2 regions of the Dickeya lacustris genome follow, and region 2 is predicted to be linked to the other one. Evidence: riboswitches for the same ligand, from Rfam matches in the RefSeq annotation. Region 2 holds a riboswitch; the other holds the start of a gene.
What was found. A riboswitch is a leader RNA that binds a small molecule or an ion and turns the genes downstream of it on or off. The one in region 2 is predicted to bind thiamine pyrophosphate.

Region 1 (7,002 bases), 950 kb from region 2:
CATCATCAGCGCACTGAAATGCGGGCGGATCAGCGGCAGCATCTGGCGGAAATAATCCATGCCGACTTTACGCTGGTGTTCGCCTGTCACCAGCAACAGGCTGTCAAACCCCAGGGCTTTGATGGCCTCGCACTCGCGTAACACCTCCTGTTGATTGAGCGTTTTGCGCTTAAGGTGGTTGCTCATCGAGAAGCCACAGTAAGTGCAATCGTTGGCGCACAGGTTGGAGAGATACAGCGGCACATACAGGCTGACGGCGTTGCCAAAGCGCTGGCGCGTCAACTGCTGTGCCCGCTGTGCCAGCGGTTCCAGCCAGCGGCTGGCGGCGGGCGAGAGCAACGCCATCATGTCATCGCGGGTCAGCGTCTGTGCATTGAGCGCGCGCTCGACGTCGGCGTCGTTTTTACTGTTGATGCGCAGACTCAGCTCATGCCAATCAAGGCGTTGCCAGTCATGTGTAAATGACGGCGGTTGCAGGTAAGCATTCATCAGCGCATCACCTCCGTCTGGCGCAGAAAACCGGTCAGCGGGCTGGTGGCGCAGGCTGTGGCCTGGCGGCGGCCCAGCCCCGCGTGTTGCGCCAGCGCACCGGCCTCGACCGCCAGCCGGAAGGCGTGCGCCATCTGCACCGGGTCGCGCGCCACGGCGATAGCAGTGTTGACCAGCACCGCATCCGCGCCCAGCTCCAGCGCGTGCGCCGCGTGGCTGGGCGCGCCGATACCGGCATCGACCACCACCGGCACCCGCGCCTGCTCGATAATAATGCGCAGAAAATCCCGCGTCTGTAGCCCCTGATTCGAGCCAATCGGCGCACCCAGCGGCATCACGGCGGCGCAGCCTGCTTCTTCAAGCCGCTTGCACAGCACCGGATCGGCGCTGCAATAGGGCAGCACCACGAAACCCTCTTTCACCAGTTGTTCCGCCGCTTTCAGGGTTTCGACGGCATCGGGCAGCAGGTATTTCATGTCCGGGTGGATTTCCAGTTTTATCCACGACGTGCCGAGCGCCTCGCGCGCCAGCCGGGCGGCGAAGAGCGCTTCATCAGCGGTTTTCGCCCCTGAGGTATTTGGCAGTAAGCGCACGCCGAGCTCACGCAGCGGAGCCAGAATGGCATCGCTGCCGCCTTTTAAATCCACCCGTTTCATCGCCATCGTCACCAGTTGCGTGCCGCTGGCGCGCAGAGCTTCTTGCATCAGCGATGCATTGGCGAATTTTCCGGTGCCGGTAAACAGCCGTGAGGTAAATAGGGTACTCGGCAATCTGTAGCATGTCAGCCTCCTGCAATCGCCTGGAACAGCAAAATGTCATCGCCGTCCTGCACCGGGTGATGAGCCCAGTCAGCACGGGGAATAATGGTGTGATTGATAGCCAGCGCCGTGCCCGCTTGCAGGCGATCCAGGCGCTCGAGTAACTGTTGTACGGTTAGGCCGTCTGGCAGCGTGAGGGCATCGTCATTAAGCCGAATGTGCATGTGCGCCTCCGCAGACCGGGCACGCCGGGGTGCGCGTTAATTGCAGCGTGTGCCACTGCTGCTGGCGTGCCTCGAACAGCCGTAATTTGCCGTCCAGCGGCGAGGGGAGGCCGCACAACAACTTGATGGCCTCCAGCGCCTGTAGCGTGCCCATTACGCCGACGACCGGGCCGAGCACGCCCGCCGTGCGGCAGTTGCGCTGCGGTTCGTCAGCGTCCGGGTAGAGGCAGGCGTAGCAGCCGTGCCGAAACGGGGGCGTCAACACCAGCAACTGGCCGCTAAACCCTACGGCGCTGGCGCTGATGAGCGGTTTTTGCGCGGCGACACAGGCGGCGTTAACCGCATGGCGGGTGGCCATGTTGTCACAGCAATCCAGCACCAAATCGGCCTGTGCGACGGCGTTCTCAAGTGAGTCACCGGCAAGCCGGGTGGTCAGTGCGAGGGTTGTCACTAACGGATTCAGGGCTTGCAGCGCATGCTGCGCCAGCACTGCTTTGGCGCTCTCCACGTCAGCGCTGCGATAGAGGATTTGGCGTTGCAGATTAGAGAGGTGCAGCGTGTCGTGGTCGGCAAGCGTGAGCGTGCCAACGCCAGCGGCGGCCAGATAGAGCGCCGCCGGTGAACCCAGCCCGCCCAGCCCGACCAACAGCACACGGGCGGCCGCCAGTTTTTGCTGCCCGTCCTGACCGATATCTTCCAGTAACAGCTGGCGGCTGTAGCGCATAAAAGCATTGTCATCGAGCATCGGCGGTCTCCTTGCCGTCAATTAAATGCCGCAGCGTGGCGGTAGCGGCACGCCAGTCAGCGGCCTGTGTGATGGCGCTGACCACGGCGATGCTGCCTACACCGCTGGCCAGCACCTCGGGCACTCGCTCAAGGCTGATGCCGCCGATAGCGACGCAGGGAATACGCCCCGCCAGTTGCTGTACCTGCCGCGTGAGCGCAGCCACCCCTTGCGGCGCGGAGGGCATCACTTTGGTTTGGGTGGGAAAAATGTGGCCGAGCGCAATGTAAGAGGGCTGGATGGCGATAGCGCGCGCCAGTTCGGCGTCGTCATGGGTGGAAACACCCAGCCGCAGCCCGGCGGCGCGAATCGCGTCCAGATCGGCGGTGTCGAGATCCTCCTGCCCTAGGTGTACGCCATATGCCTGATGCTTCACCGCCAGTTGCCAGTAATCATTGATAAACAGCCGGGCCTGATACCGGTGGCCCAGCGCAATCGCCCGGATAATGTCAGGCTCGGCCTGCTCCGCTGGCAGGCCTTTGATACGCAACTGGAGGGTTCGCACGCCTGCATCCAGCAGGCGCTCAATCCACACCACGCTATCGACCACCGGATAAAGCCCCAGTCGGGCATCCGTGGCGGGAAACGCGCGGCTCATCAACGCTCCTCCTGCGGCAGGCTGGTCGCGGCGGCACTGTGGTACAGCTCGCTGCCACGGGCGCGAAATTCGGCGGACATGTTTGCCATGCCGACGTCTATCGATTGCGTTTGCTGGCGGGCGGCGTAGTCGCGCACTTCCTGCGTTATTTTCATCGAGCAGAATTTTGGCCCGCACATCGAGCAGAAATGCGCCACCTTGCCGGATTCCTGCGGCAGGGTTTCATCGTGGTAGGCACGGGCGGTTTCCGGGTCGAGCGCCAGATTAAACTGGTCTTCCCAGCGGAATTCAAAGCGCGCCTTGGACATGGCGTTATCGCGGATTTGCGCACCGGGGTGGCCTTTGGCTAAATCAGCGGCGTGAGCGGCGATCTTGTAAGCGATCAGCCCTTGTTTGACATCGTGTTTGTTCGGCAGCCCCAAATGTTCTTTCGGCGTGACGTAGCACAGCATGGCGCAGCCGAACCAGCCTATCATCGCCGCGCCAATGCCGGAGGTGAAATGGTCGTAGCCGGGGGCGATGTCGGTGGTGAGTGGACCCAGCGTGTAGAACGGCGCTTCGTGGCAGTGTTCCAGCTCTTCGGTCATATTGCGTTGGATCATCTGCATCGGCACATGACCGGGGCCTTCTATCATCACCTGCACGTCGTATTCCCAGGCGATTTTGGTTAACTCGCCCAGCGTGTGCAGCTCGGCAAACTGCGCCTCGTCGTTGGCATCCTGAATCGAGCCGGGGCGCAGGCCATCGCCCAGCGACAGCGCGACGTCATAGGCGGCGCAGATTTCGCAAATTTCGCGGAAATGCTGGTAGAGGAAGTTCTCCTGATGGTGCGACAGGCACCATTTCGCCATGATGGAACCGCCGCGCGAGACAATACCGGTCAGGCGTTTGGCGGTCATCGGGACGTAACGCAGCAGTACACCGGCGTGAATGGTGAAGTAATCCACCCCTTGTTCGGCCTGCTCGAGTAAGGTGTCGCGGAACAATTCCCAGGTGAGGTTTTCCGCAATACCATTGACCTTTTCCAGCGCCTGATAAATCGGCACTGTGCCGATCGGCACCGGGCTGTTGCGCAAAATCCATTCGCGGGTTTCATGGATATAACGCCCGGTCGAGAGATCCATCACTGTGTCTGCGCCCCAGCGCGTGGCCCAGACCAGTTTTTCCACTTCTTCCTCAATCGAGGAACTGACCGAAGAGTTACCGATATTGGCGTTCACTTTGACCAGAAAATTGCGGCCAATAATCATCGGCTCCGATTCCGGGTGATTGATGTTAGCCGGAATAATCGCGCGCCCGGCGGCCACTTCCTCGCGCACGAACTCTGGCGTGATGTTCTCTGGCAAGCGAGCGCCAAAGTGGTGGCCGGGATGCTGCTGGCGCAGCACGGCGCTGCGAATACGCTCGCGCCCCATGTTTTCACGGATGGCGATAAATTCCATTTCCGGCGTGATAATGCCGCGCCGCGCGTAGTGCAGTTGGGTGACGCACTGGCCGGTTTTGGCGCGCAGCGGTTTGGTCAGAGGGTCAAAACGCAGATGATCAAGGCCGATATCCGCCAGCCGCTGTTGGGTGAAACCGGAGCTGGCGTGCGCCAGGGGCTCGGTGTCGCCGCGTTCGGCAATCCAGTCGGCGCGCAATGCCGCCAGCCCACGGTGGACATCGGGGGTGATGGCCGGGTCGCCATACGGCCCGGCGGTGTCATACACCGGCACGGCTTCGTTGGGCTCATAGTGCGGGTTATCACGGCTGCCGCCTGTCAACGTCGGACTTAAGCGGATCTCCCGCATCGGTACGCGAATGTCCGGGCGCGAGCCGGTCAGATAAATGCGTTGCGAATTAGGAAAGGTTGAGCCGCGCAGCGAGGCGATAAACTGCTGGGCGGCGGCGCGCTGTTCTCGGCGACCGGGTGCGGTTTGTTCTGTGAGAACACGCGATGCTGTAGACGAAGTTGGTTCTGTAGGTGACGTTGGTTCTGTAGACATAGCAAGTTCCTGTTGATTAAAGGAAAATTTGCTTGTCTGGAGCTCGCAGGGAGTAATAGCCGGATGCTCATCCACATGCGACCGCAACGTGGCGCGTTTACGGTTACAGCGGCGGCCTGGAAGGGCAGCCCGTGGCAGGCAATGTGGTTACTCTTGTTCCCTTCGCAGGTATTAACCTGATCAGGTTCCGCGGATCCCGAATTAACGGTCTCAGCCTGCTCGCCACAAGGCGCGCTAGGCACTCCGACAAGATTTGCCCCGGATGGGGCCATCAAAAACAGTGACACTCTATGCCGTGTCACGGTGCGCCGTCAATACACGGCACCGTCAATGGTGAGGCGGCGGGATATCCGCGCGTGAGCGCATTGCCAAGGTTTTCACCTCGCCGGATAATGGCGGCACACGGCAATTCAGCCCGGTTGTTTTGATAATCAAATGGGTTGAGAGTAAAACGCATTGAGAGCGAAACCGGATCAAACGTGAAACCGGGTCATCAGCGGGAGTGATAAAGAAAGATGGACGTAGCGCTGAAAGGTGATGAACAGGGCTGGTGGGTAGTGTATCACCAGCATCAGATATGGCTGCCGCAAGGCGAGTTGCCGCAGGGCACGGCAGCGCAGTGGCAGTTACAGCAGTGTACGGCGCGTCAGGTTGGCGAGTGGCAGGGTGAACCGGTGTGGCTGGTACTGCAAGAGCGGGCGCGGGAGATGGGGTCGGTGCGCCAGTTACTCAGCCAGGATGCCGGTCTGTTTCAATTAGCCGGGCGCGCGGTACAACTGGCCGAGTTTTATCGCTCACATCGGTTTTGCGGCTACTGCGGCCATACGATGACCGCAAGTACCAAGGAGTTGGCCTGCTTGTGCCCGCAGTGTAAAGAGCGCTACTACCCACAGATTGCGCCTTGCGTGATTGTCGCCATCCGCCATCACGATAAAATCTTGCTGGCGCAGCATTTGCGTCATAAAGGCAATATGTATACCGTGCTGGCCGGGTTTGTTGAAGTCGGCGAAACGCTGGAACAGGCGGCGATGCGCGAGGTGATGGAAGAGAGCCAGATTCGCATCAAGAACCTGCGCTATGTCTGCTCACAGCCCTGGCCGTTTCCCCATTCGCTGATGACCGCTTTCATGGCGGACTATGACGGCGGCGAGCTGAAACATGACCCTTCTGAACTGCGCGCGGCGGGCTGGTTTCGCTACGATGATTTACCGGAGCTGCCGCCGCCGGGTACGGTTGCGCGCCGTTTAATTGAAGACACCGTCGTGCTGTGCCGCGACATGGCGCAGTGAGCAAGAGCCTGCGGCAATCATGCCTGAGAAAGGCGTAATAAAGGAAAAAATCATGACTGATCTAAAAAATGATCGCTATCTGCGAGCATTATTACGCCAGCCGGTGGATGTGACGCCCGTATGGATGATGAGGCAAGCCGGGCGTTATCTGCCGGAATATCGGGCGACCCGAGCGCAGGCGGGCGATTTTATGTCGCTGTGTAAAAATGCGGAATTGGCGTGTGAAGTCACGTTACAGCCGCTGCGACGCTATGCGCTTGATGCCGCCATCCTGTTTTCCGACATTCTCACGGTGCCGGATGCGATGGGGCTTGGGCTCTACTTCGAAGCCGGTGAGGGCCCGCGCTTTACCTCGCCGGTGACATGCCGTGCCGATGTGGAAAAACTGCCGGTGCCTGACCCGGAGCAGGAGCTGGGTTACGTGATGAATGCGGTGCGCACCATTCGCCGCAATCTGGCCGGTGCGGTGCCGCTGATCGGTTTTTCCGGCAGCCCGTGGACGCTGGCGACCTATATGGTTGAAGGCGGCAGCAGTAAAGCGTTCACCGTTATCAAAAAAATGATGTTTGCCGAACCGCAAACCCTGCATCTGTTACTCGATAAACTGGCTGATAGCGTCACGCTCTACCTGAATGCCCAAATTCGCTCAGGCGCACAGGCGGTGATGATTTTTGACACCTGGGGTGGCGCACTGAGCGGCGCGGCGTACCGCGAGTTTTCGCTGCATTACATGCACAAAATTGTCGATGGCCTGCAACGTGAACACGAAGGGCGGCGGGTGCCGGTGACGCTGTTTACCAAAGGCGGCGGCCAGTGGCTGGAAGCGATGGCCGATACCGGCTGCGATGCGCTTGGCCTCGACTGGACGACCGATA
Region 2 (7,002 bases):
CCCTTCGAGCACTTTGCTGGCGTAGGGCAGGGCCAGCAGAGCATTGGTCAGCACCACCAAGGCATAGGGGGATGACGGTAAGCCAAGCGTGCGGTTAAACAGCAGAAAAAAGCCGCTGGCCAGCACAATGCCGGGCATCGCCAGAATCAGCATGCCGCTCAGATCCAGCCATTGCGCTGCCAGCGGTCGCTGGTGTAAGCGTAGCGAGCGGCTGCTCCACAGCAGCATCAGCGTCAGGCACACGCTCACCATCCCGGCGGCCAGTGCCACACTGACTGAGGTGCCCAGCGCCTGCCAGAGCGCAGGCTGGCTAAACACGTTGCGCATCGACGGGTTAATGCCATCCGCCAGCACCGCCAGCAGCGGCGGTAAGAGCAGAGCGAGCGCCAGCGTGATGACAAGCGTGTCGCACAGGCGGCTCCACAGGCTGTCTTGCGGGTCACGCCAGTGCAGGCGCTGGCTGGTGCCCGGCGCAAGCCAGTGGCTCAGGCGCTGGCTTGCAAGCAACAGCGCCAGACAGCAACACAGTTGCAGCAGTGCCAGCAGCGCTGCGCGCGCCGGGTCATAGTCAAAGCTCAGGGCCTGATAAATCGCCAGTTCAAGGGTGGTGGCCTGTGGGCCGCCGCCGAGCGCCAGCACGGTGGCAAAGCTTGAAAAACACAGCATAAAAATCAGCGCACCGGCGGGCAGCAGTTGGCGGCGCAACCACGGCCACTCCACCCAGCGGAAAAAGTGCCAGCTGCGCAGGCCAAGCTGGGCGGCCAACTGACGCTGTTCCGTCGGGATGTTTTGCAGCGTTTGTAAAAACAGCCGTGTTGCCAGCGGCAGGTTAAAAAAGACGTGGGCCAGCAAAATGCCCGGCAAACCGTATGGCGAAAAGCGATACGGCAGGCCGAGCAGCGCCAGCGCGTGCGCCAGCCAGCCTTCGCGGCCATACACCCGCAACAGGCCGAAGACCGCCACCAGCACCGGCAGCACCAGCGTCATGGCGCACAGGCGCAATAGCCAGCGGTGGCCGGGAAAGCGGCGACGGTATAACGCCCGGGCAAGCAGCAAGGCCGGCCCCAGCGAGAGCGCCGAAGACAGCAGCGCCTGCCAGACGCTAAAACGCAGAACGTGCCACAGGTAGTGGTCTTGCCATAAGGCGAGCCAGGGGGCATCGCCCGCCTCGTACCACAGCGCGCCGAACGCCAGCAACGCGGTGGCGCACAGCAGCCCGGCGGCGAAAACACCCGGCCACAGTGCTCCGGCAAGAAAACGCCGGGGCGTTATCAACGGCTGACGGCGCGTTGCCATGCCTGCACCCAACCCGCGCGCTGTTCTGCGACCTGCTGTGCGCTAAAGGTCAGTGCGTTGGCCGGTACGGATAAGTTTTGATAGCCTGCGGGCAGATCGGTGTGGATAGCCGGATACATCCAGTTGGTGGTCGGGATCAGGTTCTGCACCGTCGGGCTGACCATAAATTGCAGGAACTGCGTCGCCAGCTGCGGGTTTTTGCTACCCGCCAGCGACGCGGCGACTTCCACTTGCAGGTAGTGGCCTTCGCTAAAATTCGCCGCCGCATAGTTCTCTTTCTTCTCGGCAATCACATGGTAAGCCGGAGATGTGGTGTAACTGAGCACCAAATCCGCCTCGCCTTTCAGGAACAGGCCATAGGCCTCGCTCCAGCCTTTGGTGACGGTGACGGTTTTCGCCGCCAGTTTCTGCCAGGCGTCCGGCGCGTTATCGCCATACACTTTTTGCATCCACAGCAGCAGCCCCAGACCCGGCGTGCTGGTGCGCGGATCTTCATAAATCACTTTCCACGCCTGCGGCCCTTCCACCAGCTCTTTGAGGCTGGCAGGCGGGTTTTTCAGTTTGTCTTTGTTATAGACAAAGGCAAAGTAGCCGTAGTCAAAGGGCAGGAACGTGGCGTTTTGCCAGCCGCCGGGCACCGTCAACGCGCCTGTATCGATACCGTGTTTGGCAAACAGCCCGGTTTGTTCTGCCGCCTGCACCAGATTGTTATCGAGCCCCAGCACCACGTCAGCCGGGGTATTTTTACCTTCCATGCGCAGACGGTTGAGCAGCGCTACGCCATCTTCCAGCGCCACGAATTTCAGTTCGCAGTCACAGGTTTTTTCAAACGCCGCTTTGATGGATGGGCCCGGGCCCCATTCGGAAGAGAAGGAGTCGTAGGTGTAGACCGTGAGAGTCGATTTGGCGAATGCCGGGGCACTGAGCACCAGCAGGCAAGACATGAATGCAGTAAGAGAATGTTTAAGCACTTTGCGCTCCAATAATGTTGAAGGCGGCAAAGGTCTTTGAGCAGGCAAAGTATGCAGTCTCAAATCCCTTCGCCGGTATTAACCGGATCAGGTTCGACGGGTATTTTCTCAGCGGCCTGCGGCATAATTATGCCCAGGCGCACCCCGTTGAGAACGGCGCTATTGTAGAGGCTTCATGACGGCAGGAAAAGTATGATTCGCGCGGCGGGCGATATTCCTGCCTCGCTGCGCTAGTCGCTCGGTGCAAACCAGGCGGATTTAAAATCAAACCAGCCTAGTGTGTTCATGCGCAGGCCGCGCATGTTGGCCTGCCCTTGCAGGCGCAACCAGTGGTGGAAGAGCGGGTGAATGGCCGCCTCACACACCAGCGATTGGCACCACTGCGCCAGATCCAGCCCGCCCTGACGCCACTGGCGGGTGAGCGCATCCAGCTCGCCGTCCGCCAGGCAGTGGCGCAACAGCGGTAGCTCGCACAGCATGGCGAAGACAGAAAATTCCAGCGGCAGATAAAAATTGGCGCTGCCAAGCCAGAGATCGCCTGCGTCTTCGCCTTGGCACCACGCGTCGAACTCCAGTGTGCGCAGCGTCAGTTTTACGCCGTGTACCGCCAGCAACTGCTGCATGATTCCGCTTATCACCGTGTATTCCGGGTGGTCGCGATAACAACTGAGGGTAAGCTCGGTCAGGCCGGGCGGTTTATCGCGCACCCTGCGTGGCGGGCTGTGATGCCAGCGCGGCAGCAAGCCATAGGCGGGCGACCAATCGCTCTGGTAGGGGTCTGGCGCCAGGTTTAACATCGCCACCGGGCTGAGTACCTGAGATAACCAGTGGCGCACGTCCGGGTCGGTCATGGCCGGGGAGCGGCGGTCAAACAGCAGGAAATAGCACCCTTCTTCCAGCCGGTTTTCCAGTTCGTTATCAAGCGTATCATCGCCTTGCAGCGTGACGGTGCAGGCGGGGATCACCGGCGCATCGGGCAGCACCCAGATGCTCACCTCGTCAATCAGCGCCCGGTAGCCGAAGTAATCATCAAAAGCGTCTATTTTGAGCCGGTCGGGGGTATTGCGTACCACGCGATAAGGCCCGGTGCCAATCGGCTGGCGTATAAAATCGGGCAGCGTCGGCCACTCGTTGGGCAGGATCATCGCCGCCACACTGCCCAACAGCCACGGCAGCCAGCGGTCTGGCATGCTGAGATGGATATCGAGCACGAACGGCATCGGCGAGCGGATGTCGCTCAGGTGTGAAAACAGCGCCAGCGGTGTTAACCGCGTTAGCGAGGCGATAACGTCCTCCATGGTCAGTTCCCGGCCATGATGAAACCGGACAGCGGGGCGTAGATAAAAGCGCCAATGCAGCGGCGACAGCGCCTGCCAATGGTGGGCGAGATCCGCCAGCAGTTCCCCGTTTTCCTCATTTAGCTGGGTCAGGCCGCTGAAAATCTGGCGCGCCAGATGCGTTTCCGAGCGGCGCAGCGCACTGCCGGGTAACAGGTTCAGCATTGGCCGATAGTAGAGAATACGCAGCAGGTGGCGACCCTGACGCACACGGCGGCCCAGATGGGACAGCACCATCTGGCGCACGGCCTCTTTATCGCCGAGCAACTGCACCAGTTGGTCAATGCGGTCTTGCTCAAGCAGGTCTTCGGCGCGCTGTTGTTGCAAGGTCAACCCGGTGTAGAGAAAGCACAGGCGTGAGTGTTTACCGCGCCCGGCCTGCGCCTGCCAGGTCAGCCAGCCTTGCTGTTGCATCGCGCCGAGCAACGAGCGGATATGGCGGCGCGAACAGTGCAGCAGCCCGGCCAATTCTTGCAGCGTGGTGTCTGTATCCTGCCCTTGCAGGCACTGCCAGAGCCGAATGAATTGTTGTTGCAGGCGGGGCGATGGCACAGCGCGTGGCGATAGCGGGGGTGAGGACATCGATGAGGACATAAAAGAGGAACTCCATGGCTTAAGTTCATCAATATATTTTCCCCTATATTACGCGGATACTTGATGACAGCGAAGGGGCGTTATCTGAGGAGGGGCAATATGAACCGATTATTGCGTTTTTATCGCTACTGGCTGTGTCGCGGCAGCGGTTGTGGCGTGGGGCGGTTGAGTGAGGCCGAACGGATGGCCATATTGCTACAGGCCACGCAATGGCATATCGCACAGATGGATGAGAAGACGTATCGCCACTGGTTATAACGACACGTCATCGGTTAACGCTGATGGATATCACCCCCGACGGTGCTAAAGGGGGGGACTAAATGGTGGTGATAAAGGGTGGCGCTAAATAACGTGGCGGCCCACCGCCACACGATTCTGAGTAATGGTGTTGTTCACCAGCCAGCGGCCTGTTCCGCTGGCTTTTTTTATGACAGGTTTTATGGTGGCGCGTTATTCCACCGGTTTGAGGCGAGCGACGAAGTGACGCAGTACCGGCGGCTCATAGGTAAACGTCAGCCCTTTGATACTGCTGGCTCTCTCTTTGAGGACAATCAGCGAGTCGGCGATGTAGTCCATGTGGTCGTTGGTGTAGACGCGGCGCGGAATGGTCAGGCGCAGCAACTCCAGCGGCGAGGGTTTCTGTTCGCCGGTGTCCGGGTCGCGCCCCAGCAGTAATGAGCCGATTTCCACACTGCGAATACCGGCTTCCAGATAGAGCTCGTTATTGAGTGCCTGTGCCGGGAACTGCTCGGCTGGAATGTGCGGCAGCAGCTTTTTCGCATCGACAAATACCGCATGGCCGCCCACCGGGTATTGAATCGGAATACCGCCTGCGCGCAGGCGCTCGCCAAGATACGTCACCTGGCCGATGCGGTAGGTCAGGTAATCTTCGTTCATGCCTTCCTCAAGCCCTATCGCCAGCGCTTCCATGTCGCGCCCGGCCAACCCGCCATAGGTGACGAAGCCTTCCATCGGCACGCAGCGAATACGCACCTCGTTGAACAGCTCTTCGTCGCTGCGAAAACAGCACAGGCCGCCAATGTTCACCATCGGATCTTTCTTCGCTGACATGGTCAGCATATCGCCATATTGATACATCTCATGGACGATCGCTTTGATGGAGCGGTTTTCATAACCGGCTTCACGCTGTTTGATGAACCAGGCATTTTCACAAAACCGGGCAGAGTCAATCACCACCGGAATGCCGTGCTGCTGCGCGATGCGATACACCTCACGCATGTTACCCATTGAAATCGGCTGGCCGCCGGAGCTGTTACAGGTGACGGTGGTGATGATAGCCACCACGTTGTCTGCGCCATGCTGCTCAATCGTCGTCTGTAACAGGTCGAGGTCGAAGTCGCCTTTCCAGTCGTAATAGGTGGTGGTGTCAAAGGCTTTCGGCGTGACGACGTTAATGGCGCGCGCGCCGTTGAGCTCAACGTGGGCGGCGGTGGTATCAAAATGGAAATTGGAAATAAACACCGGCTTTTTGCCGCCGCCAGCGCGCTGCTTTTTGGCTATCAGGCAGGGGAACAGAATCTGCTCGGCACCGCGCCCCTGATGGGTGGGAATGGTGAACGGGTAGCCCAGCAAGGTTTGCACTTTTTCACACAAATGGTAGTAGTTGCGCGAACCGGCATAGGCTTCATCGCCCATCATCAACCCGGCCCACTGGCGGTCGCTCATGGCACCGGTGCCGGAGTCGGTCAGCAGGTCGATATACACATCCTCGCTACGCAGCAAAAACGGGTTATAGCCTGCTTCCTGCAAGGCTTTCTCCCGCTCGGCGCGGTTGGTCATACGGATGTTTTCTACCATTTTGATACGAAAAGGTTCAGGAATACGTTTCATGCAATCTCTCCTCTCGCCCGCAGGGGCGCAACGGCACCACGTTTCGGATGTGGCGTCAGTTGAATGTTATGTCAATACAAGAAAATCAGGCGGTTATGCGCCAGATGGACAAAACAACGGAAGGTCAGCGCGCGGCTGACTCAGGCATGAAGCGAGCGGGGAAAATCATTGGTCAGACGATGGTCGATATTGAACCAGGGGCGGCAATCGCCACAGAGATTCTGTCGATAACACCGGATGATGCGTGTCATGAGCCCTCCTTATCTCGTGAGTATTGGACGTCAAGCATAGGCGAAAAGCGGCGGTAAAAACCGTGATCTCACGGGCAATCCGGCACAGGCCAGCGCCGTGCGATAGGTCGATAAATTTATCAATAATGCTTCTCATTACCATTAATTGCTGGTAAAACGGTGCCAGGTAGCGGGCCTGCTGTGTTCAGGCCAGAGTCGGTGTAACACGTCGTTGTAACAGTCGTTGTAACAGTCGTTGTAACAAAAGGTGAGCAGCGTTATGGCTGGGGTAAAGGAATATAGAGTCTTTGATGTCACATTGGCGCACAAGGTCTTGCTGACGCCGTCTCTGATAGCCTGTGTGTTACAGGGCGAGGCGATAAAAGGAATGAAACTCTGTGCGCCGGATCAGCGCATCAAAGTGCTGTTGCCTGCGGAAGATGGCACGCCGTCAAGCCTGCCGCCGACAGGCGAGTGGTACAAGCTGGCGCAGGCGCTGCCCAAGGCACAGCGACCGATTGCGCGCACCTATACGCTGCGTGCGCTGGATACCGAGCGCGGCGAGATGACGGTAGAGTTTGTCGCGCACGGCACCGAAGGCCCGGCTTCCACGTGGGCGCTTGGTGCCGAGCCCGGCGCACGTTTGCAGGTGGTCGCGCCGCGTGGGGATTATGCCGGTGATAACGGCGGCTATGAGTGGGTGCAGTCCGCGCACACCCGGCA

Region 1: it holds a riboswitch for thiamine pyrophosphate, as region 2 does, so the genes downstream of both, thiC (phosphomethylpyrimidine synthase ThiC) here and thiB (thiamine ABC transporter substrate binding subunit) in region 2, are expected to answer to the same signal.

Annotation. Positions count from the first base shown of each region.
Region 1 is NZ_CP114280.1:2,252,145-2,259,146, reverse strand. It holds gene thiH (2-iminoacetate synthase ThiH) at 1-489, opposite strand, end outside; gene O1Q98_RS10255 (thiazole synthase) at 489-1,259, opposite strand; gene thiS (sulfur carrier protein ThiS) at 1,271-1,471, opposite strand; gene O1Q98_RS10245 (HesA/MoeB/ThiF family protein) at 1,455-2,216, opposite strand; gene thiE (thiamine phosphate synthase) at 2,206-2,853, opposite strand; gene thiC (phosphomethylpyrimidine synthase ThiC) at 2,853-4,838, opposite strand; TPP riboswitch at 4,979-5,094, opposite strand; gene nudC (NAD(+) diphosphatase) at 5,354-6,127, shown strand; gene hemE (uroporphyrinogen decarboxylase) at 6,180-7,002, shown strand, end outside.
Region 2 is NZ_CP114280.1:3,198,046-3,205,047, forward strand. It holds gene thiP (thiamine/thiamine pyrophosphate ABC transporter permease ThiP) at 1-1,296, opposite strand, end outside; gene thiB (thiamine ABC transporter substrate binding subunit) at 1,272-2,240, opposite strand; TPP riboswitch at 2,314-2,424, opposite strand; gene sgrR (HTH-type transcriptional regulator SgrR) at 2,498-4,156, opposite strand; gene sgrT (glucose uptake inhibitor SgrT) at 4,298-4,456, shown strand; gene tnaA (tryptophanase) at 4,649-6,049, opposite strand; gene O1Q98_RS14540 (hypothetical protein) at 6,118-6,357, shown strand; gene O1Q98_RS14545 (siderophore-interacting protein) at 6,560-7,002, shown strand, end outside.